One region of the Azoarcus sp. CIB genome, then DNA from elsewhere that is predicted to be linked to it. Evidence: predicted binding sites of a transcription regulator. Region 1 holds the regulator's gene; each other region holds the start of a gene.
The links. Region 1 encodes FNR, which switches genes on or off when oxygen is low (the NO sensors DNR and NnrR bind a similar motif). Its sites were predicted from a motif close to TTGANCTAGNTCAA; they were not measured.

Region 1 (7,395 bases):
TCAAGGTGGGGGTGACACTCGGCACGACCGAGGGCTCGGTTGTCTTCCGCAACCATCTGCTCGAGGTGATCCACTACGCGCCGACGCAGCCTAAGGTGCACGCGGAGCCGGTCGTGATCGTTACGCCGTGGATCAACAAGTTCTACATCCTCGATCTCACGCCGAAGAAGAGCATGGTCCGCTACCTGCTGGATCAGGGCCTGGACGTATTCATCACGAGCTGGAAGAACCCCGATCCGTCGATGCGCGATGTCGCCTTCGACAGCTATCTCGAGGAAGGTGTCCACGCCATCGTCGAAACGGCACGCAACTTCACTGGTGCGCCGAAGGTGCATGCAGTCGGGTACTGCATCGGCGGCACCGCCCTGGCGATGTACATGGCATGGGCGAACCGCCGATTCGGGGCCGATGAGGTGCCGGTGGCGGACTGGACCCTGTTCACGACCCTGGTCGACTTCCATCGTCCGGGCGACATCGAGGTGTTCATTGATGGTGCGAGCGTCCGCTTCCTGTCGGAGAACATGGCCCGCAAGGGCTTCCTCGAAGGTAAGGAAATGGCTTCCGCCTTCCGTCTGCTCCGCTCCAACAGCCTGATCTGGCACTACGTCGTGCATGGCTGGCTGTATGGCGAGGCGCCTGCACCTTTCGATGTGCTGTACTGGAACATGGACGCCACGCGCATGCCCTATGCGATGCATTCGTGGTACCTGCGCGAACTCTATCTCGAGAATCGCCTGATCGAGGTCGATGGGCTGACGATATCCGGTCAGCCCATCGATCTGTCGCGCATCGTTCAGCCGCTGTATGCGGTGGCTGCCGAAGACGATCACATCGCGCCATGGGAGCAGGCGTATCGCATCAACAACCTCGTCACGGGGCCGCGTCGTTTCGTGCTGTCGAGCTCGGGCCACATCCTCGGCATCGTCAACCCGCCGGTGAATCCGCCGAAGCGCAAGTACTGGGCTGCGGCAGCCCGCCGCACGGACAAGGCGGACGACTGGCGCAAGCACGCTGAAGAGCATGGCGGCAGCTGGTGGAACGACTGGATGGACTGGCTCAAGCCGCGTTGCGGCGAGCTCGTCGAGGCCCGCCCGGCCGCGTCCGCGGCATTTCCAGAACTTGCAAAGGCGCCCGGTCAGTACGTCCTCGAGCGCTGATCCGCCCTCGGGGCTGCGGTTGAATCCATAGTCGGCTGCGGGTGGCTCCGCCCGATTGACCCCTGTCAAGGTCACCCGGGGCCTGCACACCGAGAATCCCTCGACACACCCCGCCAACGGGTGCCGGTCAGCCTTGGTGGCGGGCCAGGCGGGCGGGGTCCAGCAGGGAGATGTGTTTGCCGTGTACCGTGATGAGTCCCGCTTCGGACAGGTCGTGAAAGATACGCGACAGCGTTTCGGGCGTCAGATTGAGCCGCGAGGCGATGACCTGCTTGCTGGTCGGCAGGGCGATGTCGCAGGCGACCCCGCTTTCGCTGTCGACCTGTTGCAGCAGATAGCCGATCACGCGCTGCATGCTCGAGCGCAGGGAATAGGTTTCGACATCCTGGATCATGCCGTGCAGGCGGATTGCCATGCCGGCGAGGAGTTTGCGGGCAAATCCAGGATCCTGGTCGATGAGCTCGGACACCACCGCCTGGCCGATGTGCAGCAGATGCGTCGACGTGAGGGCTTCGGCGAAAACCGGGTAGGGACGGTTGAGGAACAACACGGCCTCGCCGAAGGTGTGCATCGGGCTGATGATCTCGACCACCTTTTCATTGCCCTGCGCCGACGAGACCGCGAGCTTCATCTGACCCGAGACGACGTAGTAGAAGCCATGCACGGGATCGCCGCGCTGGAACAGGATTTCGCTCTTCTCGAGGTGGCGTTCGCGGGTGAAGCGGGCAACACGGTCGATCTCCTCTGCGGTCAGTTCGCTGAAGAAAGAAACCTGGCGCAGTGCGGTGGGAATATCGACTGGACGGTTGGGCATCTCGGACTCCGTGGAGAAACCCGTGCATTTTAACCCGCAACCCGACACGGGCCGCGATCCGGCGTCCCGCAGACTGTCTCCGCTGGGGGCAACAGGAGACAAGATGCAAGCGCACGCGAAGCCGGTTTCGACCTCATTCGTGCTGTTTGTCGCACCGCACCGGACAATGTTCCTGTCCGGCGCCGTGATGCTTCTTGTGAGCTTTGCGATGTGGGCAGCGGAGCTCGGCGCTCGCGTGGGACTGCTGCCGGCGATCGGCTGGGTTCTCCCGCCGGGGTGGATGCACGCCCTGCTCGTGACGAGCGGCGTGTTTCCGTTTTTCATGTTCGGCTTCCTCCTCACCGCCATGCCGCGCTGGCAGGGCTATGACGAGATTGCGGCAGGTCGCTGGCTCTGGTCCTGGCGTCTGCTGGCGGCAGGGTGGGCGCTGGCCATAGTCGGCATGGTCGTGCCCGGTGTCGCCGTCCCGGGCTTGGTGCTGGTATTTCTCGGATGGGGCGGGGTGCAGCGCATCCTGTGGCAGGTCGCGCATCACGGCGATCTCGAGGCGCTGCATGCCCGCCTCGTGTGCTATGCGATGATCGCCGGGATGGTCGCCGTCCTCGCCTGGCTCGGCTTTGCGCTGAGCGGCAACCCGATCTGGGCGCGCATCGCGATCGAGATCGCCGTGTTCTGCTCGCTGCTGCCGGTGTTCTTCGGCGTGTGTCACCGTATGGTGCCGTTCTTTTCGAGCAGCGTGATCCCGGCCTACGTGATGGTGCGCCCCCTGTGGGTACTGGTGCTGGTCGTCGGCGGAAGCGTCCTGCATGCTGCGCTCGACGTGGCGGGATTGCTGTCGCTGCGCTGGATCGTCGACGCTCCCGCCGCCTTTGCGGCCCTGTGGCTGTCGCGGCAGTGGAGGCCGGTGCCCGCCATGAAAGTGCCGCTGCTGGGGATGTTGCACATCGGATTTCTCTGGCTCGGAATCGCGCTGACGCTCTTCGCCATCCAGGGGGCTGCGTCCCTGCTGGGCTATAGCGTGCTGGGCATGGCGCCGCTGCATGCGCTGGGCGTCGGATTCTTCGGGTCCGTCCTGATGGCGATGGTGTCGCGGGTGACTCTCGGGCACTCGGGGCGCAAGCTCGCTGCGGATCGCCTGACCTGGGTGCTGTTCCTCGGCCTCGAAGCGGTCGTCGTCGTGCGCATTGTCGCGGAACTCGTCCCTGCGGGCTGGACGGCGTTCGTCATGCTGCTGGCCGTACTCGGCTGGCTGGGCGTGTTCGGCGCGTGGGCGTCGCGCTACCTGCCGATCTACTGGCGTCCGCGCAGCGATGGACGCCCGGGCTGAGTGCGATGTATCTGTCGGTCAAGCACCTGCACATCCTGTGCGCGGCCCTGAGCATCAGCGGATTCGTGCTGCAGGGCGTCTGGATGATGCGGCGCAGTCCGCTGCTGGATCACCGCGTCACGCGCACCCTGCCGCACCTCATCGACACCGTGTTTCTCGGCAGCGCGATCACGCTTGCGACCATGAGCGGCCAGTACCCCTTCGTTGCGCCGTGGGTCACCGCAAAGGTCGTCGCGCTTGTCGTCTATATTCTTCTCGGCGCGACCGCGCTGCGCTGGGGGCGCACCATGCGCGTCCGAGTGCTGGCGCTGCTCGCGGCCCTGCTAACCTTTTCATGGATCGTGTCGGTGGCTCTGAGCAAGAACCCGGCAGGATTCATCGCGTTTGCCGGAGTGTTCCGATGACCGATTCGCTGATCCCTTCGTCCCCGGGTTTCGAGACGCCTCTAGAGATGCTCGAAGCCTGCCACGAGCGCCTGCAGGCGCAACTTGCAACCCTCGCGCGGCTCGCCGCCTGGCTGCCCGAGCATGGCCCGGACAAGCAGGCGCAGCAGGCGGCAGTCAACGTGATGCGCTACTTCGACATCGCTGCCGTGAAGCACCATCAGGACGAAGAGGACGATCTCTTTCCCGTCCTGCGGGCGCGTGCCGATGACGCCCGGCGTACCGAACTCGGCACGCTCATCGACTGGATCCTGGCCGATCACCAGAAGCTCTTTGCCGGCTGGGCGCGGATGCGGGCACGGCTCGAGCGCATCGCCGGCGGCGAAAACGCCGATCTGTCGCCTGCAGATGTCGAGGCGTTTGCCGACGCCTACCGTCGGCACATCCAGCGCGAGGAGGGCGATCTGCTGCCGATCGCTCGCGGTCTGCTTTCCGAGGAGGATATTGCCGCCCTGTCGGGAACGATGACCGCGCGGCGGCGTCAATAGCCCACGACGTGGGCGATCGGCCGTACGAAGGGGGAAATCCCCCCTCAGGGGCGTGGCGACGGGTGCTGGATCAGCCGCTTCAGGCCGATGATGTCCAGGATGCGGATGTGCTTCTGCTGCACCGCGATCAGGCCGTCGTCCTGGAACTTCGAAAAGGCGCGAGACACCGTTTCAAGCTTCAGGCCCAGATAGGAACCGATCTCCTCGCGGGTCATGCGGAGGTGGAACTCCGCCGGAGAGAAGCCGCGCGCCGTGAATCGCTGGGACATGTTGAGCAGGAAGGCCGCCAGGCGCTCTTCTGCGCGCATGGAGCCGAGGAGGGTCATCACGCCATGGTCACGCACGATTTCGCGGCTCATCACCTTGTGGAACTGCAGTTGCAGCCCCTCGACCACCCGCGACAGCTCTTCGAGCTTGCTGTACGCGATCACGCAGACTTCGCTGTCCTCCAACGCGATCGCGTTGCACGAATGGGTTTCGGTGCTGATGCCGTCGAGGCCCAGCATTTCGCCGGTCATCTGGAAGCCGGTGACCTGTTCGCGACCGTCCTCGAGCAGCACGTCGGTCTTGAACGAGCCGGCGCGGATCGCGTAGATCGCTTCGAAGGGATCGCCCGCGCGATACAGATTCTGCTGCCGCTTGATCTTGCGACGCGCGCCGACGAGTTCGTCGAGGCGGTCGATTTCCGATTCCGACATCCCGAACGGCAGGCACAACTCGACCAGGTTGCACTGGGAGCATGCGACCTTCAGACTCGCCACTGTAATCGGCACCGTCGCCTTCATTTGCACGATAATATTGTTCCTTCTACGTCGACCGAGAAGTGGCAGGCGCCCGGCGGAATGGACCGTTGATCCACGTCAACCACGAAACTGCGGCTTTTTGAGATCGTACGGAATGCACTCAAGCGATACAACCATGACCAGTCAGAAAGATCTTGTTTTCGACCAGCAGTTGATTCGTCGGTTCGACATCAACGGGCCTCGCTACACGTCCTACCCCACGGCCGATCGCTTCGTCGAAGCGTTCGATGCCCGTGCATTGCGGGACTGGCTGGCGCAACGCGGCGTCGGGGGCGTGAGTAAGCCGCTCTCATTATACTTCCACATCCCGTTCTGTAACACGATCTGCTACTACTGCGCCTGCAACAAGATCATCACCAAGGATCATGCGCGCTCCGCCAAGTACCTGAAATATCTCGACAAGGAAATCGAGATGCAGGCTGCCGCACTGGGTGGGAGCCATCAGGTGACGCAGCTGCACCTCGGCGGCGGCACGCCGACCTTCCTGTCGCACGACGAGCTGCGCGAGCTCATGGATTCGGTGCGTAAGCGCTTCACGCTCGTGCCGAACGGCGAGTACTCGATCGAGGTCGATCCGCGCAAGGTTGATTTCGACACCGTGAAGCTGCTTGCCGACCTCGGCTTCAACCGCATGAGCGTCGGTGTACAGGACTTCAACGAAGAGGTGCAGGAGGCGGTCAACCGCATCCAGAGCTACGACGAGACCAAGCTCGTGATCGACGCAGCTCGTGCCACCGGCTTCAAGTCGATCAGCATGGACCTGATCTACGGCCTGCCGCGCCAGAACATCATCAGCTTCAATCGGACGCTCGAACAGGTGCTGGAGCTGTCGCCCGATCGCATCTCCCTGTACAGCTACGCGCACCTGCCGGGCCTGTTCAAGCCGCAGCGTCGCATCGCGATCAACGACATGCCGACGTCGGACACCAAGCTGCAGATCCTGCAGTTGGCGATCCGCCGCCTGACCGAGGCGGGCTACGTCTATATCGGCATGGACCACTTCGCGAAGCCGGACGACGAGCTGACGATCGCCCAGCGCCAAGGGCGTCTGCACCGGAATTTCCAAGGCTATTCAACGCAGGCCGAGTGCGACCTGATGGCGTTCGGGGTCTCGGCGATCGGCAAGATCGGCCCGGTGTACGCACAGAACGTGAAGACGCTCGACGAGTACTACGACGCCCTCGATCGCGACGAGCTGCCCGTGCTGCGCGGCATCGAGCTTACTGCCGACGATCTGCTGCGCCGGTCGATCATCCAGGCCCTGATGTGCCACTTCGAACTGTCGATCGACTCGATAGAGATCGCGCACCTGATCAAGTTCGACGAATACTTCGCCGACGAACTCGAGGATCTCAAGGCGATGGAAGAGGCCGGCCTGCTGAAGGTCAGCGACAAGTGGATCAGCGTGCTGCCCGCGGGGCGGCTGCTGGTGCGCGGCATCGCGATGGTGTTCGACCGCTACCTGCGCTCCGACCGCGAGCGCGCGCGCTATTCGAAGGTCATCTGAGCCGCTCCGGCCGCCAGCGGCCGCGGGCTGTACGGGCCGGGAGAAGGTGATACAGTGCGGGCGTCCTCGGGCGCCCGCTTTGTTTTTTTGCGTCGCGCCCCCGGGCTTCTCCCGTCTTGCCGACTATCGCCATGCCTGAAACCGGTTACATCGCAGCCTTCCTGATCGGCCTTCTGGGAGGCACGCACTGCGTCAGCATGTGCGGCGGCATCGTCGGCGCGCTCACCGTGAACATGCCGGGCCGGACCGGGCGCCAGTGGCCGGTGCATCTCGCCTACAACCTCGGGCGGATCGCGACCTACACGATGCTGGGCGGGGCGCTCGGTGCCCTCGGCACGGTCGGCATGCTGTTCTCGGACATCCTGCCGGTGCAGATGGGCCTGTATGTGCTGGCGAACCTGATGCTCGTCGCCCTGGGCCTGTACCTGACCGGCTTCACCCAGCTGCTCGCGCCGGTGGAGCGGGTGGGCCTGGTGCTGTGGAAGCGCGTGCAGCCCTTTACCGCACGCTTCATTCCCGCCCGTTCGGTCGGGCAAGCCCTGCCGCTGGGGCTGTTGTGGGGCTTCCTGCCCTGCGGCCTCGTCTACAGCGTGCTGACGACGGCGCTGGTGACCGGTTCGGCCGGGCGCGGGGCGGGGCTGATGCTGGCTTTCGGGCTCGGCACGCTGCCGAACCTGATGCTCGCGGGCATGGTGTTCAAGCGCTTTCGCGATATCACGCGCAATCGCCGCGTGCGATTCGTTGCCGGGATGCTGGTGCTGGGGTTCGGCGTGTTTGGGTTGTTTCATGCGCCCAGCCTCGGCGGCGCCCTCTGGCGCGGTGTCGTGTGCGAGGTCTGAGCGCCGTCAGGGCGCCT
Region 2 (7,395 bases), 2.2 Mb from region 1:
GCACACTTCGTGGCGCTGGTACGCGCGACGCTCGCACGCCATGCGGAGGTGCGTGTGCTGCTGATCGGTGCCGAGGACGACCGGGCGACGACGGCGGCGATCGCGGCCGAGGTCGGGGATGTGCGCTGCGTCGATATCGCGGGGCACTTCGCCCTCGGCGAATTGCCGGCGCTGTTTACGCTCGGCGCCGCGCTGGTCAGCAACGACTCGGGGCCCGCGCACTTCGCCGCGGTTACGGCCCTGCCTGTGATCGCCCTGTTCGGTCCCGAGACGCCGGTGTTGTTCCGGCCGCTGGGGGATGCGACCGTGATTAGTGCCGGGCTGGCTTGTTCGCCGTGCGTGAATGCGGGCAATCAGCGGCGCACGCGCTGCACGGATAACCAGTGCATGCAGCGGATTTCGGTCGCAGAGGTGTTCGGTGCGCTGTGCCGCGTGCTCGATGCGCGGCCGGCGCGGCTGGTACAAAGCGACGGTCTGGCCGGGGTCGGGGCGTGATTCCGCGCCGGCGCATTCCGCTGGAGTGGGGCGATCTCGCGGACGCGTTGCGTGCGCCGTGGGGGTCGGCCGACGCCACGGCGGCGCAGGTGGCGGCTTTCGAGCGCGCCTTCGCCGACGCGGTCGGCGTGCCGCATGCGATCGCGACCGCGAGCGGCCGCGATGCGCTCGGCCTGATCCTGGACGGGCTGGGGCTCGGCGCGGGCGACGAGTTGGTGATCCCGGCCTATACGCTGGGCGAACTGGTTCCGCTGATTCGCGCGCGCGGCATCGTGCCGGTGCCGGCCGACGTGGATCCGGCGAGCTTCAACATGACGGCCGCCAGCGTCGCCACCCGCATCGGGCCGCGCACGCGTGCGATCTTCGTCGTGCATCTGCTCGGCGCGCCGTGCGACATCCGCGGCATCTGCGCCCTTGCGAATGCGCACGGCATTGCGGTGGTCGAGGACTGCGCGCATGCCTTCGGGGCGTCGATCGACGGCCGTCCGGCCGGCAGTTTCGGCCGCGCCGCGCTGTTCAGCCTGGAGGCGACGAAGGCCGTGGCGGCGTTCGGCGGTGGCGTCCTGACGACGGCGGACGAGGCGCTGGCGGCCGCGACGCGGGCGCGCCTGGCCGGGCGCGCACGACGCGAGTGGCCGCCGGTGCGCAAGATGCTGCTGAAGTTCGCGGAAGAGCTTGCGGTGCGCAGCCCCGCCTACGCGATCGCCGCGCGCGTGATGTTTTCGGCGCGTCGTGGCGGCGGTTTCGACCGCCTCTATCGCCAGGCACATGACCGGGTGCGCGGGACGGCGGCTGCGTTCAGCGGCTTCCAGGCGCGGCTGGGCCTGCGCAAGCTGCAGCGGGCACAGGCGCGGCAGAAGCGCCTCGATGCGCAGTGGGAGGTGCTCGCGCGCAGCCTGCCGCCGCGTTTTGTCACCCAGCGGCGCGGTGATTTCGGCCGGCCGGCGTTCTACAACTTCGTCGCGCGCTTTCAGGGCGACATCGGCGCCCTGCGTGCCGCGGCGCAGCGGCACGGCCTGGACCTGGGCATAGGCGGGGAGGTGATGGACGATACCGCGGCGATGCTCGGCTACACCGATTGTCCCGGTGCCGCGACGGCGGCGGCTCAGGCGGTGTTGATCCCCCTGTACGACGGGCTTTCGGAGGGGCGTCTGCGGCGCACGGCCGCCATTCTCCGGCGACTTGCGGAGGAACTCCCATGACCGGTTCGGGACATCCCGTCGTCGTGCTGCGCGTCGACCGCGAGGCGGGGCGCCATACGGGTCATCCGCGCCACCTGCATCCGGCGCTCGACCTGATGTACGTGCAGGGCGGGCTGGAGGAGGCCCTGAAGGTCGCGGTGCCGCTGCTCGATGGCTGGCTGGGGGATTTTTCCGTCGACGCGTTCGTCGCGCGGGTGCTGGCCTTGAAACCGCGTGTCGCGGTGATCCGTGCCGTGACCTGGTGCCTGGAGGAGTCGGTACGCGTCGCCGCGGCGTTGCGCGCGGCTGGAGTCGTCACGATCGCGGTCGGGCAGCAGGTGCAGCACGTCGCGCGGACGCGGTTTCATGGCTGGAGCGAGGCCTACGACCTGGCCGTGCCGGGCGAGCCCGAGGAGGAGGCGCCGCGCTTGGCGCTGCGTGTGCTGGCGGGCGAGGATCTTGCGGCCCTGCGCGAGGAATGCCGCTTGCGCGTGGGTGCAGGCGAAATCGTGCTCGTGGGCGCGCCCGATGCGCTGCCGCGCCCGCGCTTCGGGCGCGATGCACTGAAGGCGTATGCGTTCCCGTTCCCGGTGCGCGGGCGGCCGGCGGCGCGGTGGGGCTACGTGCTCACCGCATGGGGCTGTCCGCGGCCGTGCCGCCATTGCACGGCCATCGTGCGCAAGAGCGTTGGACGGGACTTGCGGGTGCGCTCGGTCGGCGACGTGGTCGACGAGGTACTCGCGCTGAAGGCTGCCGGGGCGCAGGCGATCGCCTTCGAGGATGATTCGCTGCTGGTGCATCGCGGTCGCTTCCTGCAACTGGCCGACGAACTGGTGCGTCGCGGCGTCGAGCTGCCGTGGATGGCGAATGCGCGCCCCGACGAGCTCGACGAGGAGCGGGTGGCCGCGGCCGCGGCGGCCGGCGCGGTATTGCTGAAGGTGGGCGTCGACAGCGGTTCGGCGCGGCTGATCGAGCGTCTGGGCAAGACTGCGGATGGTGCGGGCTGGGTTGCCGCGACGGAATCGGCTTTCGAACGGCTGGATCGGGCCGGCATCGGCTCGGTGGCCTTGTTCATGGTCGGCATGCCGGACGAGACCGAGGACGATGCCGAGGATACGCTGGCGCTGGCGCGGCGCATCAGCCCCGATTACCTGCAGATGCAGATCTATCGCCCGTATCCGGACGTGCCCTTGTGGAGCGAGCTGCCGCCGCAGCGGCGCACGCACGGCGCCGAATACCACTACCTGACGCCGGCGAGCAGCTGCAGCCGCATTCCGCCGGCCGCGTTGACGGCCCTGCAGCGCCGCTTCTACCGGACCTTTTACCTGCGTCCGGGATTCGTCGCGCGCCACCTCGCGCGCCACTGGCGGCATTACCTGTCGGTGGCCGGGCTGGCGCGCGCGCCCGGCGCGCTGGTGTACCTGCTGCGCGGCGCCTGAATATCTGTAAATGAGCCCGGCGCGCGGCCGGGCCCGCAGTGGGCTTGGTTAGTGGCCCGAGCAGCCGCAGCCGCCACCACCGCCACCGCAACCGCCTCCGCTCTGGCGGGCCGGTGCAGGTGCCGCAGCGGGTTCGGAGTCGCGTGCCTGGAGCTGGATGCGGAAGTCGATGACGATATTGCCCGGTTCGCGGGCCACATACTCGATCGTGACCTGCGAGCCGTAGCGCTGCTGGATCTGGCCGAGCAGCGGCAGGGGGTCGTGGTCGTTCACGAAGCGCATCGTCTCGCCGTCCTCGAGCGATTCGAGGGCGCCGAAGATCGCGGCATGGCGGAAGCGTTTGGCGACGCCGCGGGCGTCGAAGGGAAAGACGGTGTTGTCGAGGATGGGCAGCTCGCTCATGAATCGGGTCTCCGGGTTGGGGCGGCGATAGCGCAACGAATGGGGTGCAAAAAGGGTACATAAAGGGGTGCCGCAGGGTTCCGATCGTAGGGGGCGCCGGGGGGCTGCGCCTTGAGCCAGAACAAGAATCGACCCGTGGCCTCGGGGGGCGGGGAGGCGCCACCGGTTGCGCGCGCTATGACAATGGCCAGGTTTTGTTCCGTGTGTTATCTTTAAATAAAACAAGAACATATTTGAGCAAAAGGGATGAAGCGACCTGGGCGAAGTCCTTTCGGGTGCCGGAGGCCCGAGGCGACGGGGATAATCGCAGTGCGCCGCTGCGGCATGCGGGGAGGTCTTGCGGGCGGGAGCCGCAATCATCGAGGGGCCGATGCGCGCTAGCCGCCCGTCGGCGCCCCCGCTGCCGGATGCGCGCAAACGCATGCGTCTGGGTTTGCGCGGACGCTATACCCTTTATGGCGCCGCGCTGACCACGCTGGTCGTGGTCGTGATGGCGGCGCTGTCGTATTTCAATGCGCGTGCCCTGGTGCACGGAATTGCCACGGGGCACCTCGCGCAGATCGCCAATTCCGTGTCGGATCGCATCGAGCGCACGCTGGAGCTCGCGCATCGCGAGCTGGCGGCGCTTGCTGCGCAGCCGTTGCTGTCGAACGCACTGCTCGACTCGCAGGGACGCGACGCTTACCTGAGGCCCTTCCTCGCCCGGCACTCGCTGCCGGTGTCCATCGACTACAACCTGGTCGTGACCGACTACCGCGGCGAGCCCGTCGCCGCGCGCAAGGCCCCGCGGAGCTTCCGTGGCGAGGCATGGCTGGCGGACAAGGTGTTGCGCGGCGAAACCCATGCCGCCATCGAGCGGCTCGACGCCGATGCCGTGTTGCGTGTCGCGGTCCCCATCCTGGTCAATGCCACGGGCACCTTTGAGGGGGCGCTGGTGTTCGAGGCGAATCTCAGCCAGTGGTTGCGCAGTGCCGGTTCGCCCTTCGATCTGCACGACGACGGCCTGACGGAGGTGGCCCTGACTGCGGGAGGCGGCATGCTCATGCAGCGCAGTTTTCCGGGAAATTCCGCGCGGCGGGTGTCGAGCTCGCATGCGGTGAACGCGGGTTTGCCCCTGTCGGACCCCTTGCTGGTGAGGGTGAGCATGGATGCCGAGGTGTTCGAGCGACCGATCGAGGCGCTGCTCGCCGAGCACGTGGCATGGGGCCTTGTCGCGATCCTGCTGGTCGGGGCGGCGAGCCGCGCGCTCGCACGCGCGCAGACGCGCCGCATCGAGGAGCTCGCCAGCGAGGCGCGTGAGGTCGCGCTGACAGGGCTGCCGCGGCAGGGATTCAGTGCGGGGCACTTCGGCAACGACGAGGTGGGGGATCTCGCGGCGAGCCTGGTGCGCCTGCTCGAGGAACTGAAGGCGCACGAGAGCGAGCTGGAAACCCTGGTCGAGGAGCGTACCGCCGACCTGAACCGCGCGCAGGCGATCGCGCATGTGGGGAGCTGGGTCTACCTGCCGCAGGTGCCGAAGCTCGAACTGTCGGCCGAGACGCGCCGGCTTTTCGGCTTGCCGGCCGATTCCCGGCTGTCGTGGCAGGTCCTGCTGGAGGCGGTGCACCCCGAGGATCGCAAGATGGTGCGGAAGGCATGGAGGCGGGTGATCGCCGGCGAGCCCTTCGACATCGAGCATCGCGTCCTTCTCGACGGGGAGGTGCGTTGGGTGCGCGGGATCGCCGAGCGCATCGTGGTCCCGGGCGTGCCGCCGCGCTGCGTCGGCACGGTGGAGGACGTCACGGAGCGGCGCCTGACCGAGGCGCGCATGCGCGAGGCGATGGTGGTGTTCTCGGCGTCGAGCCAGGGCATCATGACGATGAATGCGCAAGGCGCGATCACGTCGGTGAACCCCGCGTTCTGCCGCATCACCGGGCACCCGGCCGAGGAAGTCATCGGCCACCAGTCCACCGTCTTCCGTTCCGGGCGCCAGGACGACGCCTTCTATGACGCGATGTGGTCGGCGTTGAGGACCTGTGGGGAGTGGGAGGGGGAAGTCTGGAACCGGCGCCGCAGCGGCGAAATCTATCCGCAGTGGCTGACGATGTCGGCGGTGCGCGGCGAGAAGGACGGGGTTGTCGAATATGTCGCGATGTTCAGCGACATCACGGAGCGCAAGCAGCACGAGGACGAGATCTGGCGTCAGGCCAACTTCGACGCGCTGACCGGGCTGGCGAACCGCAGCCTGCTGTATGACCGCCTCGATCGAACGCTCGCGCATGCGCGCCGCAATGGCTGCAAGGCGGGACTGCTGTTCCTGGATCTCGACGGATTCAAGTGGGTGAATGACACGCTCGGCCACGACGTCGGCGACGAGCTGCTGGTCGAGGTCGCGCGCCGCCTGAAGGGCTGCGTGCGCGAGCAGGACACGGTGGCGCGTCTGGGCGGGGACGAGTTCACGATCGTGGTCGGCGAGCTGCACGATCCCGAGGACCTGCGCACGGTCGGGGAGAAGGTGCTGGGCGTGCTGGAGGAGCCGATCGCGCTGGCGGGCACGCGGCACCAGATCTCGGGCAGCATGGGCATCACGGTGTTTCCGGACGACGGCGAGGACGTGCACAGCCTGCTGCGCAACGCCGACATCGCGATGTACAAGTCCAAGCAGAACGGCAAGAACCGCTTCCACTTCTACTCGCGCGAGATGCAGTGCGATGCGCTCAAGCGCATGCAGGTCGAGGCGGACCTGCGCACGGCGCTCGCGCATGACGAATTCACCCTCGAATACCAGCCCATCGTCGTCGCCGACAGCGGCGAACTGTTCGGCGCCGAGGCGCTGATCCGCTGGGCGCACCCGCAGCTCGGCGCGGTGTCACCCGCCGATTTCGTGCCGGTGGCGGAGGACAGCGGCCTGATCGTGCCGATCGGCGCATGGGTGTTGCGCGAGGCGGTGCGCCAGATGCACGCCTGGCGCCTGCTCGGCCATACCCTGCCGCATCTGGCCGTCAACGTGTCGGGTGTGCAGTTCCGCGATCCGGCGCTGCCCGAGCTGGTCGCCGAGGTGATGGACGCCTACGCGGTGGCGTCGGGGGCGCTGACGCTGGAGATCTGCGAGTCGGTGATGGTCGACGCCAACAGCGCCACCGAGAAGCGCATGCGTGCGCTGAAGGAGCAGGGCGTCGCGTATTCGCTCGACGACTTCGGCACGGGGTTCTCGTCGCTATCCTACCTGAAGCGCTTTCCGGTCGACATCGTCAAGATCGACCGCAGCTTCGTGCGCGATTGTCCCGACGACCGCAGCGACGCGCACCTGGTCGCGGCCATCATCAACATGGCGCACAGCCTTGACCTGAAGGTGGTCGCGGAAGGCGTCGAGACGCAGGCGCAGGCGGATTTCCTGCGCGATCGGGGGTGCGATTACCTGCAGGGCTACCTGATCGCCAAACCGCTGCGCGCGGAAGCCTTCGAGCGGCTGCTGCGCCGCAGGGGGGCGCAGGCCGGGCGTGGGGGGCTCGTGCTGGCGGCGGGGTAAGGGATTACTGAGGGGTTGCTGAGGGGCCGGGTTCAGTCCGTGTATTCGAAGCGCACGCGCTTGACGTTGCACAGCAACTCGTAGGAGATCGTGTTCACTGCTTCGGCGATGCGATTCACCGGAACGTTGTTGCCCCACAGCTCGACGCGGCTGCCCAGCTTGGCGTCGGGCAGGTCGGTGAGATCGACGGTGAGCATGTCCATCGACACGCGGCCGATCAGGCGCGTGCGGATGCCGTCGACGGCGACCGGCGTGCCGTCGGGCACCGTGCGCGGATAGCCGTCGGCGTAGCCCATTGCGACGAGGCCGACGCGGGTGGGGCGTTCGGCGCGGAAGCGCGCGCCGTAGCCGAGCGGGGCGCCGGCGGGAA
Region 3 (7,395 bases), 120 kb from region 1:
GCCATGTCTGGCTGGCGGTCCTGGCTGTCATGATGTCGGTGATTGGCGCGTTCTACTACCTGCGCGTCGTGAAGATCATGTACTTCGACGAACCGGTCGACAGTACGCCGATCCGTGCTCAGGGCGAGGTACGTTTCCTGTTGTCCGCGAATGGTCTCGCGATCGCCGTCCTCGGCCTGCTGCCACAGGGCTTGATGTCGCTCTGCGCCTATGCGCTCCTTGCCTCCCTCTGAGACGGATCCGCTCGAAGAGAGTCCACTCGAATCCCTCCCGGTCTACGACGGCGTCCTGTTGAAGGTCCGTCGGGACCGGGTTGCGCTTCCGGATGGCAGCGAATCGGTCCGGGAATACATCACCCACCCGGGGGCCGTCGTTGTCGTCGCAGTTCTGCCTGACGGTCGCCTTCTGTTTGAACGGCAGTTCCGTTATCCCCTGCGTCGTGCTTTCCTCGAATTGCCCGCGGGCAAGATCGATGCGGGTGAGGACCTGCTTGCTTGTGCCCGACGTGAGTTGCGCGAGGAGACGGGCTACGACGCCGGTGCTTGGCTGTACCTCGGCGTCATGCACCCGTGTATCGGTTACTCGGATGAGCGCATCGAGATATTCCTGGCCCGTGATCTGACCCACGTAGGCGACGCGCTCGATGATGGCGAATTCCTCGAAGTCCTGACGTACTCGGTCGATGAGGCGATTCGTGCGGTGATGGAGGGCGTGATTACCGATGCGAAGACGATCACGGCCTTGTTCCGGGCCTTGCCCGCACTTGGAGTCGTAATTTCAGCTTCAGCGCCGTAGCCGCACCAGGCTGGGTCGAGGTCTGGCTCGGTGGCCAAAATCGCGACATGAGCGGGAACGTGCCGGCAGGGTTGGATAGGTCGGCGGCAAAAAAACGCGAACCTTGTGGTTCGCGTTTTTTTTGAGCCTCCGCGAGGACGCTTGGGTGCCGGTCAGCCGCAGGTGCCGACCGCGCCGCATGCGGTGCAGAAGTCGCAGCCGTCCTTGCGGATCACGGAGTGGTTGCCGCATTCGGAGCAGAGCCCGCCCTGCATGACCTTCGGATCGCTGTTCTCGCGCGGGGCTTCGAGAATGCCCATCTCGCGTACCGGATAGCCTTGCTCATCGAGCACGCCGAGCATCGCATAGCGGTGGATGATGAGTTGTGCCATGTAGGCCACGGTGCTCGGGTAGTTCTGCTGGCGGCGGGTGCCCGGGACGAAGGCCATGAAGTCGCCCAGCGGCTCGGGGTAGTTGAGCAGCTTGCGCAGCTTCATGCCGATCCAGGCCGGATCCATGACGCGCATGTCGAGCGACAGGATGCGGGTAAGGCCGTCGAGTGCGCGCGGATAGTTGCCGGACAGCCATACCGAGTACGGGCGCGTGACGCCGTCGGGCAGGGTGATTTCCTTCAGACCGAGGACGAAGTCTTCTGCAGTGGCGGGGTTGGCGATATCGACGGTCCAGGACAGCGTGCCGTCGGTGCCGGTCTTGGGTTCCTGCAGGCTGAAGAGGGTGTCGAGCACCGGGGTCGGGGTGTCATTCACCTCGAGGGCACCGAGCTTCTCGCAGCGGTAGCGCACCACCTGGGCGAAAGCGGAGACCACGCCGGGGAACATGGTTTTCTCGCCGTGCGGCGGGAAGGGCATCTCGAAGGATTTTTCGCCGATCGTGCGGGCCAGGGTTTCGAGCTTGAGCTTCAGCCAGCCGCGGTCGTTTGCGCGCATGTCCATCGACAAGGTCTTGGCGACGGCGCCGAGGCCGCGCGGCTGGTCTGCGCCGTTGACCCACACTTCGAACGGGAAGGAGCCGCCGTTATTGCCGACCTGGCCGACGAAGAGGGCAAAGTCGCCGGTCGGAGTGCCGAGCATGTAGGTCCAGGCCATGTTGCCGTCCGGCAGCTCGGGGCGGCCGGGCCAGCGCAGGCTGGAGAGGACGGGGGCGGGCAGGCTGTTGATCGACAGACGCTTGTTCGGGCCGGAAAGCTCGACGTCTTGCGGCTGCTTCTGCTCGGACGATGGGGTCACGGAGAGCACGGAGCCCAAGACGGAGTTGGGACGATAGGTCGCAAGTCCCTTGAGGCCGGCCTTCCAGGCGGAGAGGTAGAGGTCCTCGAACTCGGTGTAGGGGTAGTCCTCGGGGACGTTTACGGTCTTGGAGATCGAGGTGTCGACGAACGGTGCGACCGCGGCGACCATGTCCTTGTGGGCCTGCGCGGAGATTTCGAGCGCGGTGACGAAGTAGGACGGAAGGCTCGCGACGTTGCCGCCGAGGTGCTTGTACAGGCGCCATGCGTAGTCTTCGACGGCGTATTCCTTGTAGGTGCCGTCGGCCATGCGCTTGCGCCGGGTGTAGGTGTAGGAGAAGGGCGGTTCGATGCCGTTCGACGCGTTGTCCGCGAAGGCGAGCGAGATCGTGCCGGTCGGGGCGATCGACAGCAGGTGCGAGTTGCGCAGGCCGTGCTTGCGGATCTTGTCCTTGACCTCGGACGGCAGGCGCGAAGCGAAGTTGCCGCCGGACAGGTAGAGATCGGCGTTGAACAGCGGGAAGGCGCCACGTTCTTTGGCCAGCTCGACCGAAGCGAGGTAGGCGCGATCACGCATGTATTCGGAGATCTTCGCGGCGACGGTGCGGGCCTCGGGGCTGTCGTAACGCTTGCCGAGCATGATCAGGGCGTCGCCGAGGCCGGTGAAGCCGAGGCCGACGCGGCGCTTGGACTGTGCCTCGTTCTCCTGCTGCTCGAGCGGCCAGTGCGTGACGTCGAGCACGTTGTCGAGCATGCGGATGGCGACGTCGACGACCTTGCCGAAAGCCGCGTAGTCGAAGTCCGCTTTGTCGGTGAAGGCGTTCTTCACGAAGGGCGTGAGGTTGATCGAGCCGAGGTCGCAGCAGCCGTAGGGAGGGAGGGGTTGCTCGGCGCAGGGGTTGGTTGCCTCGATGGTTTCGCAGTAGTACAGGTTGTTGTCCTGGTTCATGCGGTCGAGGAACAGGATGCCCGGCTCTGCATGGTCGTAGGTCGATCGCATGATCTGGTCCCACAACTCGCGCGCGCGCAGCTTGCGGTACACCCACAGGCCGTCATCGCGCTGGTAGGCGCCGGCGGCCTTGAGGTCGTCGATCGGTTCTGCCTTGTGCGCGAGCTCGACATCGGTGTCGGTGTCAACGGCCTCCATGAAGGCATCGGTGACGCCGACGGAGATGTTGAAGTTCGTCAGGTCACCGTGGTCCTTGGCGTGGATGAACTCCTCGATGTCGGGGTGATCGCAGCGCAGCACGCCCATCTGGGCTCCGCGGCGCGCGCCGGCGGACTCGACCGTTTCGCACGAGCGGTCGAAGACGCGCATGTAGGATACGGGGCCGGACGCGTTGGACAGGGTGCCCTTCACGAGGGCGCCCTTCGGACGGATGCTGGAGAAGTCGTAGCCGACGCCGCCGCCGCGGCGCATCGTCTCGGCGGCTTGGGCAAGCGCGGTGTAGATGCCGGGGCGGCCGTCGACGGCTTCCGAGACGGAATCGCCGACCGGCTGGACAAAGCAGTTGATCAGGGTTGCCTGCAGCTTGGTGCCGGCGGCGCTGTTGATGCGGCCTGCGGGGACGAAGCCTTTTTCCTGGGCTTCGAGGAACTTCGCTTCCCAGTGGGCGCGCTTTTCTTCGGCCTCGACGGCAGCGAGGGCCCGCGCTACTCGCGCGCGGACTTCGGTGACGCTCTGCTCGTCGTCCTTGGCATATTTTTCGATGAGAACTTCGCCCGAGATTTCCTGCGGGGCGAGCGTCGAGGCGTCGGCCTTGCCTTTGGCCTGCGAATTGATCGTCGTGCTCATGGTCTTTTTGAGTCCGTGTGTGAGTCCGTTCGATGGTGTGTGTTTCGGCGTGAAGAATAGCTCGCCATGTTCGATTTTGCAAAAAAATAAAAGCACGTAAAAACAAGGCGTTAAGAGTTATTGCGGTATGTCAAGTGCGGGGTGATTACTATATCTAGTAGCTCATTTGGATGGCTCTCGGCGCTGAAAGTCGCGCCCGCAAAGGGTTTCGGCGCAGTGTCCGGATGCGTCGGGCGATGGCCGTCCCGCAGGCGGGGGCAGAAATATTTGTGTCCTTCCCTGCGACGCACTGCAGCATCACTTGCTGCTAAACTTCTTGCATAGAGCATGCTCCGGAGTTTGCCCATGCAAGATGCCGAGCGGATAGCAGCACAGGCGGTCGAGCGCCACCGGCGAGAACCTTCGCAACTGCTGCAGATTCTTATTGAAACGCAGGACGGAATCGGCCATTTGCCGGCGGCGTCGCTGACGCGGATTGCGGACCTGCTCGACTTGCCGCGTTCACGCGTGGAAGGTGTGGCCGGGTTCTACAGTTTCCTGTACGCGGAGCCTGTCGGGCGTTACCGCATCCTTTTTTCCGACAACATCATCGACCGGATGCTGGGCAGCCGCGGGCTGATGGAGAGCCTCTGCCGCCAGCTGGAGGTGGCGCCGGGAGATGTGTCGGCAGGCGGGGCGGCGAGCGTCGACACCACGTCATGTACGGGTATGGGCGATCAGGGGCCGGCGATCCTGGTCAATGGGCTTGCCGTGACGCGACTCGACGAGGCGCGAGTCGAGCGCATCGCATCGCTGGTGCGCGCCGGCACGCCTTTGGCCGAGTGGCCCGCAGAGTATTTTTGCGTCGAGGACAACATCCGCCGGCGGGGGGCGTTGCTCGGGGAGGACTTCGTTCCCGGTGCTGCGCTGCAGGCGGCAATGGCGCGCGGGCGGCAGGGCTGGCTCGAGGAAATGCGCATTTCCGGGTTGCGCGGGCGTGGCGGGGCGGGCTTCACGACAGCGGTGAAATGGATGGCCTGTCGCGATGCACCGGGTGCCGACAAGGTGGTGGTGTGCAACGCGGACGAAGGCGAACCGGGCACGTTCAAGGATCGCGTGCTGCTCGCGAGCCAGGCGGAGCGCATCTTCGAGGGGATGACCCTCGCGGCGTGGGCGACGGGCGCGCGGCAGGGCTTGCTGTACCTGCGGGGCGAGTATCGCTATCTGCTGAAGCATCTGCGGGCGGTACTGGCGCTGCGTCGCGCGGCGGGGCTTCTGGGAGCGCGGATCCTCGGCGAAGGGGGATTCGACTTCGATATCGACATCCATCTGGGCGCCGGGGCCTACGTGTGCGGCGAGGAAACGGCCTTGCTCGAATCGCTCGAAGGCAAGCGCGGCACGCCGCGGATCAGGCCGCCGTTCCCGGTCACGCACGGCTATCTCGGACGTCCGACGGTGGTGAACAACGTCGAGACGCTGGCGAAAACCACGCTGATCGCACTGCAGGGCGGTTCGGCGTTCGCGGCAACGGGCACGCCGCAGTCGACGGGCACGAAACTTCTTTCGATCTCGGGAGACTGTGCGTATCCCGGGGTGTATGAGTATCCCTTCGGCGTGACGATCGAGCACGTGCTCGAGGACTGCGGCGCGCACGATCCGCAGGTCGTGCAGGTGGGCGGCGCGTCGGGCGTGACGATCGCGGGGCACGAGTTCCATCGGCGTATCGCGTTCGAGGACGTACCGACGGCTGGAGCCTTCATGGTCTTCGATGGCCGCCGCGACCCGTTCGAGATGGCACGCAATTTCGTGCATTTCTTCGCGCACGAGAGTTGCGGATTCTGCACGCCGTGCCGCGTCGGGACGGCCTTGCTCAAGGGCTACATGGACAAGCTCGCGAGCGGGAAGGGGGCGAAGATGGATCTGGCCGACATTGAATGGCTGGACCGGCTGCTGAAGAATGCGAGCCATTGCGGGCTTGGGTCGAGCGCACCGAATCCGGTGATCGACACGCTGATCAAGTTCCGGCCGGCCTACGAGCGGCGGCTCGTGTCGCTCGACTTCAAGCCGGCGTTCGACCTCGATGCGGCGCTCGAAACGGCGCGCCGCATGACCGGTCGTGACGATCCGGCTGCGCACCTGGATTGGCGGGAGGAGGTTTAGCGATGGGCGGGAAGTTCCTGTTCGACGGGCGGCCGGTGCCGTTCGAGGAAGGCCAGACGATACTCCAGGCCGCACGCGCGGCCGGGCACTATATTCCTCACCTGTGCTGGCACCCGGATTTTCCGCCGCACGGCTCGTGCAAGCTGTGCATCGTGAAGGTCGGCGGGCGCCACGTTTCGTCCTGCGCGTTGCCGGCGCGGGACGGAATGGAGGTGGAAAGCAACACGCCGGAGATCAACGGCGAACGGCGCGCGTTGTTGCAGATGCTGTTCGTGGAGGGCAACCATTTCTGTCCTTCGTGCGAGAAGAGCGGCAACTGCCAGTTGCAGGCACTGGCCTACGAGCTGGACATGAGCAGCGCGCGCTTCGCGCATTTCTACCCGGACCGCCCGGTGGACGCGTCGCATCCGGACGTGCTGCTGGATTTCAATCGCTGCATCTTCTGTGAGTTGTGCGTGCGGGCGTCGCGGGATGTGGATCACAAGGGCGTGTTCGCGCTGACCGGTCGCGGCATTGGTAAGCATCTGGTCGTGAATGCGGAGTCGGGGCGGCTTGCCGATACAGACTTCGCCGTGAGCGACCGGGCTGCGAACATCTGCCCGGTCGGCGTGATCTTGCACAAGCGGGTGGGCTTCGCGGTGCCGATCGGCGAGCGCAAGTACGACGAAGCCTCGATCAGCATCGTTGCGATGGAGAAGGGCGAATGAGCGACAGCATCGGTATGCCCCGCGTGCGTGTTGCGACGACCTCGCTGGCGGGATGTTTCGGCTGCCACATGTCCTTCCTCGACATGGACGAGCGCCTGCTCGAGTTGGCGAAGATCGTGGAGTTCGACCGCTCGCCGCTGACCGACATCAAGCATTGCGGACCCTGCGACATCGGCCTGATCGAGGGGGGCGTGTGCAATGCCGAGAATGTGCATGTGCTGCGCGAGTTCCGCCGCAACTGCAAGACGCTGGTCGCGATCGGCGCGTGCGCGATCAATGGCGGTCTGCCGGCGCAGCGCAATCATCTCGATCTCGGCGACTGCCTGCAGCAGGTGTACGTGGGGCGCGACGGCATCGAGGAGGGGGGCGTTCCGGACGATCCCGAACTGCCGCTGCTGCTCGACCGGGTTCACCCGATTCACGAGGTGGTGCGGGTCGATTACTTCATACCGGGATGTCCGCCGTCGGGCGAAGCGATCTGGAAGTTCCTGACCGACCTGATCGGCGGTCGGACGCCGCGCCTGGCGCATCCCTTGTTGCGTTTCGATTGAGGTCTCGCATGGATTCGTCGCTTGAAACCGCTGCCGACAGGGAGCATTTGCACCGGGTCGTGATCGACCCGGTGTCGCGTGTCGAAGGGCACGGCAAGGTGACGCTGCTGCTCGACGACGACGACCATGTTCGCGAGGCGCGTCTCCATATCGTGGAATTCCGCGGCTTCGAGGTGTTCATCC
Region 4 (7,395 bases), 550 kb from region 1:
TCGATCGGGGATACGCCCGGATAAAACACGGTGATGTCCTTCGCGGGGATCTTGCTCCAGTCGGGGGCCGCAGCCATCGCGGCGCCGGTCGCGCCTGCCAGAATTGCGCCGACAACGCCGGCAATTATCGTTTTCTTCATCGTCGATTCCTCAGTTGATTCAGTCGGAGGCCTGGGCCGCGGGCGGCTTACAGGTCGTCTTCCTCGGTCATCCCTTCGGGCTTCGTATGCGCAATGCCTTTGTGACAGTCGATGCAGGTCATGTTGTCCTCGCGCGCCATTTCGTGCTGCTTGCGCGCCCGCTGCTTTTGCGAGTCGGCATTCATGCTCTCGAGGCTGTGGCAGTTACGACACTCGCGCGAATCGGCCGCCTTCATGCGTTTCCACTCGTTGCGGGCGAGCTCGAGGCGCTTGGACGCAAACTTCTCGGGCGTATCGATGGTGCCGGTCAGCTTGCCCCAGACCTCCTTCGAGGCCTGCACCTTGCGGATCATCTTGTGCGTCCAGTCCTTCGGCACATGGCAATCGGGGCAGGTCGCACGCACCCCGGTGCGGTTCGTGTAGTGGATCGTCTTCTTGTATTCCTGATACACGTTGTCGTGCATTTCATGACACGAAATGCAGAACGCCTCCGTATTGGTCGCTTCCAGGACGGTGTTGAAGCCGCCCCAGAAGAGCACGCCGATCGCAAATCCCGCGACCAGGAGGCCCCCGAACGAATACTTCGCGCTCGGACGACACAACGACGCCCAGAATCCTCTCCGCCCTTCCGGCTGCTTGTCGTCTTTGTCTGTCATGACACTCTTTTCTCCCTTCCCGGCCCCCGCGCACGGGGCGCGGGGGACTCAGCAGGCGACCGGAGAACCGATCAATAAACGTCGTGCATCGTGTTGAAGACGTTGAACTTGCCCGTCGGCGTGACGATGGCCGGGTCGGTGATGACCTTCTTCAGCTTGAGGGTCTTGTCGTCATAGATGACGATCGCCGACTGGTCCGTCTTGCCACCCCACAGGGAGATCCACACCTCGTTGCCCGCTTCGTTGAACTCCGGGTGTGTCGCACGGCGGATCGCCTTGCTTTCGGGCAGGCCCGAATCCTTCGCAACGTCGAGACGGCTCGGCGCCTTGCTCAGGTCCTTCAGGTCATACACATAGACGGATTCGGCGATCTCGCGCTCGGGGTTCATCGGTGCATCGGCCCACAGGTGGGTCGACTTCGGATGGGTCTTCACGAACAGATTGCCCGCGCCCGGCATCTTCAATTCCTGCACGACCTTCCAGTTCTTGTCTTTGAATTTCGCGTGCTTTGGATTGTCGGAGGCCGTCGAGATCACCGAGATGACGTCGGCGCCAAGATGGCCGGTGGTCCACACCGGGCCGAATTGCGGGTGCATGAAGTTCGCGCCCCGCCCCGGATGCGGGATCTTCGCCGTGTCGATCAGGCTCGCGAGCTTGCCGGTCTTGGTGTCGACCGCGGCGACCTTGTTCGACGCGTTGGCGGCAACCATGAAGTAGCGCTTGGAAATGTCCCACCCGCCGTCATGCAGGAATTTCGCGGACTCGATCGTCGTGGACTTCAGGTTCTTGATGTCCGTGTAGTCGACCAGCATGATCTGCCCGGTCTCCTTCACGTTCACCACCCACTCGGGCTTGATGTGCGACGCGACGATCGACGCGACGCGCGGTTCCGGGTGGTATTCCCCGTCGACCGTCTGGCCGCGGGTCGAGACGATCTTGATCGGCTCAAGCGTCTCGCCGTCCATGATCGAGAACTGGGGCGGCCAGTAGGTGCCGCCGATCAGGTACTTGTCTTCGAAGCCCTTGAATTTCGACGTATCGACCGAGCGTGCGTCCGAACCAAGGCGCACCGTCGCGACCGTCTTCGGCTCTTCGTACCACATGTCGATGATCGTCGTCAGACCGTCGCGGCCAACGGTGTAGACGTAGCGGCCCGATGCCGACAGGCGGGAGATATGCACCGCATAGCCGGTGTCGAGCACCTTCCAGATCTTGTGCGTGTCGCCGTCGATCAGCGCGAGCTTGCCGGCATCGCGCAGCGTCACCGCAAACACGTTCTTCAGGTTGATGTTGTTCATCTGCTTCTTCGGACGCTCGGCAACCGGAACGATCAACTTCCAGCTGTCCTTCATGTCCTTGAGCGAGAACTCGGGCGGCACGTCCGGCGTCTGCTGGATGTACCGCGCCATCATGTTGATTTCTTCCTTGGTCAGGATGTCGTCATAGTTGACCATCCCGCCTTCGGTGCCGTAGGAGATGATCTTCTCGAGCCGGGCGGTGCCGAGCTTCAGCGTGCCGCCTTCGAGCTTGGTGCCATCGGCCGCGGTCTTCGCCCAGTGCGGTTCAAGGTTCTTGCCGGTGGCACCCTTGCGCAAAACGCCGTGACAACCGGCACAGCGCTCGAAGTAGATCTGCTTTGCCTTCGTTTTTTCGTCGGCAGTCATTTCAGGAGCTGATTGCGCCCACGCCGCGCCGACTGCCATCGGCAGCAGCGCCAGAGCCAGGGTCTTTCCGATCCAATTATGGTTTTGCACCTTTCTCTCCTTAAGCGACACGGAATGTCAAACAACTGGCGCGGAGTATTGACCTGATGACTTTGGGGATCTTTGATGTGTCTTAAATTTCCCCATGCGGCGCGGGGATATAGACATTCGACATACGTGCGAATCCGCTCCGACCGATAGCCGGAGGGACAATGACGGCATCGCCGTCATGCGGAAGGAAAGGGATTCAGCCCGCGTCGCGGATGCGCAGGCCGGTCTTCTTCAGGATCGCCGAGGAGAAGAGCACGTCGCGGGCGCGACACGCCGCGGGGAAGAGCGACTCGAGGCGGGCGGCGATGTCCTCGAGCTGTCCGCGCACGGCGTCGTGGCTGCGACCATGCACCATCGCGAACAGGTTGTACGGCCAGTCCGGAAGGCGACGCGGACGCCGATAGCAGTGCGTGACGGCGGGGAGCGCGCCGAGCCATTCGCCGACCGCATCGATCGCCTCGTCATCGATGTCCCACACACTCATGCCATTGGCCGTATAGCCGATCGCGTAGTGGTTCGGTACCGCCCCGATGCGCCGGATCACGCCTCGCTCGAGCATGGAGCGGATGCGTGCGAGCAATTCCTTCGGAGGGATACCCAGCTCACCGGCGACCGCGCCCCAGGGATCGGGAACCAGCGGCAGGCCGCCCTGGGTCGCGACGATGATGCGGCGTTCGAGGTCGTCGGCAGCCACGTCCGTCATGCCTCCAGCTTCATTTCGACGAAGTACTCGCGTTCCTTCGGAAAGAGGAACACGGGTAGTCCGGTTGCGGCTTCGATGCGCCGGGCGCAGTCGGTGATTCCGTCGGGTCGCTCGGTGGCGAGCACGAACCACATGTTGAGTGCGTGCTCGCGCCGGTAATTGTGTGCGACTTCGACGAACGCGTTGACCTGCGCGGTGACATGTTCGAAGGCATCGTCGGAAACACTCATCGCGGCGAGGCAGAACGCGCCACCGATGCGCTCGATCTGGAACATCGGACCGAAGCGGGTCAGCACGCGCGCGTCGAGCAGACGCTGCAGGCGCGCGAGGACGTCTTCCTCCGCGAGTCCCAAGCGCACGCCGACGTCCGCGAAGGGCTGGCGGGAGAGCGGAAAGTCGCCCTGCAAGGCGTTGATCAGCACACGATCGATGTCATCGAGGGCAACGGGACTGTCGACTGACGTGCGGCGACCGCTCATGTTCCGACGTCCGTCAGGTAACAGGCGCCCTGCTGCTTGAAGCGGCGGCAACTGAAGAGCACCTCGTGCGCCCATCGATCCAGGCCGAGGCGAGCGGCGATGTCGTCACGGGTCGCGCACACGGCTTCGCGCGAGCGTCCGTGGATCATGCAGAACAGGTTGTAGCGCCACCCCGGCAGCGCGCGGCGACGGCGGTAGCACAGGGTGACGGCCGGCTCCGCAGCCATCAGGCGACCGAGCCGGCTGACCTCCTCATCCGGCACGTCCCACACGCACATCGCGTTGGCGCGAAAGCCCAGCTCGTGATGCCGCACGACGATGCCGAAGCGCTTGACGATGCCGTCGGCGAGCCAGCGTTCGATCAGTTCTATAACCATGGCCTCGCTGATCCCGGCCTTCCGCCCCAAGGCATCGAACGGACGCGACTCCAACGGCAGCCCTTCCTGCAGCGCACGCATCAGGGCGCGCTCCAGCCCCGGCAGCGCACAGGCCGCCTCGGGGGCCGGCTGTGCCGGCGCGGCCGCCTCCTTGCATGCGGCGCGCGCAGTGCCGCCCCCGGCCAGATCGAAGCCCAGATCGATGTGGAACTCCTCTTCCAGCGGCAGCACGATCACCGGGCAGCCGGTGTCGTGCTCGATGCTGGCGACGATCTCACGGAGTCGTCCCGGTGACGCTGCGGTAACGACGAACCAGAGGTTATAGGCGTGCTCGCGCTGGTAGTTGTGGTTGACCTCGGCGACGGCGCTCACGCGTGCGGCAATCTCCTCTAGCCGTTCCGCGGGCGCGGCGAGGGCTGCAAGGGCGCTCGCGCCGATGCGCCGCGGCGCAAACACGGCGCCAACACGGCTGACGACGCCCGAAGCCTGCCAGGCCCGCAGCGCATCCAGCGCCTCGTTTTCGCCGAGACCGCATTCCGCCGCGATCGCGGCGAACGGTCGCGACACCAGCGGAAATGCGCGCTGGTATTCGTTGAGAAGACGGAAAGACCCCGAGCCGACCGCCGCGCCGGAAACTCCCGCCTCGGCAATATCCACGATGCGCGCGCCGTGACAGCTCATCTCAGAATCCCGTGCGGAACGCGCGGCTGGTGAAGAAGATGCCACTCGGGCTTGAGGCCGGCAGCTCGGCGAGCCTTTGTCGTGTGCGCGTGTCGTAGATCGCGACCTTGTTGTCGTCCCGCGCCGAGATCCACACCGCCTCGCCCTTGGGCGTGAACTCCATGTGCAGGATCGCCCGGCCAGGCTGGAAAGTGTCGACGAGACGGTTCGTGAAGGTGTCGATGACCTGCATCCAGCCGTTATCCGGGAAGGCGAAATTCACCCACACCTCGCGCCCGTCGGGCCGCGCCATCACGAACACGGGCTGGCTCTTGACCGCGATGCGCGCCACCTCCTTCCAGCTCCCGAGCTCGACGACGAGCACCTCGTGGCGGCCGATCGCCGGCAGGTAGGCGCGCCCGGCAGCGACCGCCCAGCCGCGCAGGTGCGGCATCTTGTATACAGGCAACGCCTGTTCGCCGCGACCGTAGCCGGGCAGGATGGTGCGCACGCCCTGCGCCGACTGCCACAGGTCGAGCATGGAGAGGCCGTCCTCGCCGAAGAGGCCGGCGATGTAGTAGCGGCCGTCGGGCGTAACGAGCGCGTCGTACGGCTGCTTGCCGGCGGGATAGCGTTCGGTCTTCGGGTTCTTCGGATCCGACAGGTCGGTGACGCGGATCTCGTTCGCATCGAACAGCGAGTAGATGAACCGGTTTCCCGGCAGATCCGCGAGCCCGACGACCTTCGAGCGCTTGCCCTCGGTGCCATAGTCGGCCGGCACGTCGGCAACGAGCTCCAGCGTATCCGCGTCGAAGGCCTTGATGCCGCCCGGCTCATAGTTCTGAGCCACCACCAGGCGACCGTCCTGCGAGACCGCCCCGCCGATCGAATTGCCCGCCTGCAGGATGCGTCCAGCAATCGTGGCGGTCAGCAGGTCGACCTTGGTGAGCCCGCCATCGCGCCCGAAAACATACGCGTAGCGGCCGTCACGCGAGAAGACCACCGACGCGTGCGACAGGTCGCCGAGGCCCGACACCTGCGCAAGCGACTTGCGGCCGGACGTCTCGATCACCTGCACCTGCCCCGTCGCGCGCTCGATCACCACCCCGAGATCCCCGGTGCCACGCAACGTCGGCTGCGGCGTCGCACACGCCGAAAGGAGCAGGACCGGGACGATCCACCACATGTATTTCACAATCAGGTGCAGCATTTGATCCTCATCTCATATCGAGCCGCACGGACGACGAAAACCCCGCTCAGCGCGAGGCGCCGGGATCCGCCGGAAATCCTTCAGCAAGCCGATCCACGATCCACGCGGCCTCGTCTTCCGCGACGATGCCGCGGAACGGCGGCATCGGCGTGCCGGGGCGACCGCCGAGGATTGTCGCGACGAGGCTCTCGCGTGGCTTGTCGCGCAGGGCCGGGGCCGTCAGCGCGGGCCCCAATCCGCCCTGCAGGGTCAGGCCGTGGCAGGAACCGCAATCCTGGCGCACCAGATGCACCAACTCGCGGATACGCTGGGGCTGCAACTGCGGGGACGCCTCCTGCGCGGCAGCCGGCAATCCCGCGACCATTGCGATAAATGCCATGAAAACCGCCCGATACGTCCCATACGACACACCGTCACCCCCCGAGTATTGAATCACCCGCCCCGTCAGCCACCGCGACGCATTCACGATGCCCGAATCCACGACGGCGCGACAAGTATCAAGCGCACAGCATTCTGCGCTCCTTGATATCGGTTAATTTCCCCGGCGACGAGTAGGGATACAGTGTCGGCGCGAATCAGCTGATTGCCACACAAGAACCAGCCGCGCTGGTACGTCCGCGCGGCGTCCTGGAGAGCCATCCATGAGCATGCACAATCGCGTCGCCGACCTCAGGCAGTGCAGCGCGGGGGACGCATCGCGCCCGACCGGCAAAGTGTATCTGGTGGGAGCCGGCCCCGGCGACCCGGACTTGCTCACACTCAAGGCGGCACGCCTGATCGGCAGCGCCAAGGTGGTCGTGTACGACCACCTCGTCGGCGACGGCGTCCTCGCACTGGTCGGCCCCAACGCCCGCATGATCTATGTCGGCAAGGAGGCCGGCAATCACTCCCTGCCTCAGGATCAGATCAACGGACTACTGGTCGAACTCGCGCGCGCCGGCCTCGACGTAGTGCGACTCAAGGGCGGCGACCCCTTCATGTTCGGCCGCGGCGGCGAGGAGATGGAGGAACTGCTCGAGCACGGCGTCTCGTGCGAAGTCGTGCCCGGCATCACGGCGGCCTGCGGCATCTCCGCCTGCACCGGGATGCCGCTCACGCATCGCGATCACGCTCGGTCGGTGATCTTCACCACCGGCCATCTCAAGGATGGCACCGTAAACCTCGACTGGCCTGCCCTGGCGCGCCCAAACCAGACGGTCGTGATCTACATGGGTCTCGGCGCGCTCGAAATCATCTGCCGCGAACTCATCGCCCACAGCCTGCCCGGCGACACTCCCGCGGCCGTCGTGCATGCCGGCACCACGGACCGGCAAGTCGTCCTCACGGACCGGCTCGACCGGCTCGCAACATCAGTCAAGCGCGCCCGACTCAAGTCGCCGGCGCTGATCATGATCGGCTCGATCGTTTCGCTCCACG

Region 2: a site for FNR is predicted at 3,629-3,642, ahead of AzCIB_RS01550 (DUF2249 domain-containing protein). Genes of this name have one in related genera too.
Region 3: a site for FNR is predicted at 3,936-3,949, ahead of AzCIB_RS14790 (NAD(P)H-dependent oxidoreductase subunit E). Genes of this name have one in related genera too.
Region 4: a site for FNR is predicted at 2,623-2,636, ahead of AzCIB_RS17995 (nitrite reductase). Genes of this name have one in related genera too.

Annotation. Positions count from the first base shown of each region.
Region 1 covers NZ_CP011072.1:3,465,192-3,472,586, reverse strand. Annotated here, with positions in the region: gene AzCIB_RS15425 (PHA/PHB synthase family protein) at 1-1,157, shown strand, start outside; gene AzCIB_RS15420 (Crp/Fnr family transcriptional regulator) at 1,285-1,971, opposite strand; gene AzCIB_RS15415 (NnrS family protein) at 2,075-3,298, shown strand; gene AzCIB_RS15410 (SirB2 family protein) at 3,304-3,702, shown strand; gene AzCIB_RS15405 (hemerythrin domain-containing protein) at 3,699-4,229, shown strand; gene fnr (fumarate/nitrate reduction transcriptional regulator Fnr) at 4,274-5,014, opposite strand; gene hemN (oxygen-independent coproporphyrinogen III oxidase) at 5,148-6,539, shown strand; gene AzCIB_RS15390 (sulfite exporter TauE/SafE family protein) at 6,671-7,378, shown strand; gene AzCIB_RS15385 (MerR family transcriptional regulator) at 7,385-7,395, opposite strand, start outside.
Region 2 covers NZ_CP011072.1:382,460-389,854, forward strand. Annotated here, with positions in the region: gene AzCIB_RS01535 (glycosyltransferase family 9 protein) at 1-495, shown strand, start outside; gene AzCIB_RS01540 (aminotransferase class I/II-fold pyridoxal phosphate-dependent enzyme) at 492-1,697, shown strand; gene AzCIB_RS01545 (B12-binding domain-containing radical SAM protein) at 1,694-3,115, shown strand; gene AzCIB_RS01550 (DUF2249 domain-containing protein) at 3,164-3,517, opposite strand; gene AzCIB_RS01555 (bifunctional diguanylate cyclase/phosphodiesterase) at 3,888-7,025, shown strand; gene alr (alanine racemase) at 7,058-7,395, opposite strand, start outside.
Region 3 covers NZ_CP011072.1:3,340,298-3,347,692, reverse strand. Annotated here, with positions in the region: gene nuoN (NADH-quinone oxidoreductase subunit NuoN) at 1-233, shown strand, start outside; gene AzCIB_RS14800 (NUDIX domain-containing protein) at 211-795, shown strand; gene AzCIB_RS14795 (adenosylcobalamin-dependent ribonucleoside-diphosphate reductase) at 948-3,815, opposite strand; gene AzCIB_RS14790 (NAD(P)H-dependent oxidoreductase subunit E) at 4,161-5,954, shown strand; gene AzCIB_RS14785 (2Fe-2S iron-sulfur cluster-binding protein) at 5,957-6,661, shown strand; gene AzCIB_RS14780 (NADH-quinone oxidoreductase subunit B family protein) at 6,658-7,212, shown strand; gene AzCIB_RS14775 (Ni/Fe hydrogenase subunit alpha) at 7,221-7,395, shown strand, end outside.
Region 4 covers NZ_CP011072.1:4,019,741-4,027,135, forward strand. Annotated here, with positions in the region: gene AzCIB_RS17985 (ethylbenzene dehydrogenase-related protein) at 1-140, opposite strand, end outside; gene AzCIB_RS17990 (NapC/NirT family cytochrome c) at 188-796, opposite strand; gene AzCIB_RS17995 (nitrite reductase) at 868-2,499, opposite strand; gene ahbB (siroheme decarboxylase subunit beta) at 2,747-3,253, opposite strand; gene AzCIB_RS18005 (Lrp/AsnC family transcriptional regulator) at 3,250-3,732, opposite strand; gene ahbB (siroheme decarboxylase subunit beta) at 3,729-4,790, opposite strand; gene AzCIB_RS18015 (cytochrome D1 domain-containing protein) at 4,792-5,979, opposite strand; gene AzCIB_RS18020 (c-type cytochrome) at 6,026-6,343, opposite strand; gene cobA (uroporphyrinogen-III C-methyltransferase) at 6,627-7,395, shown strand, end outside.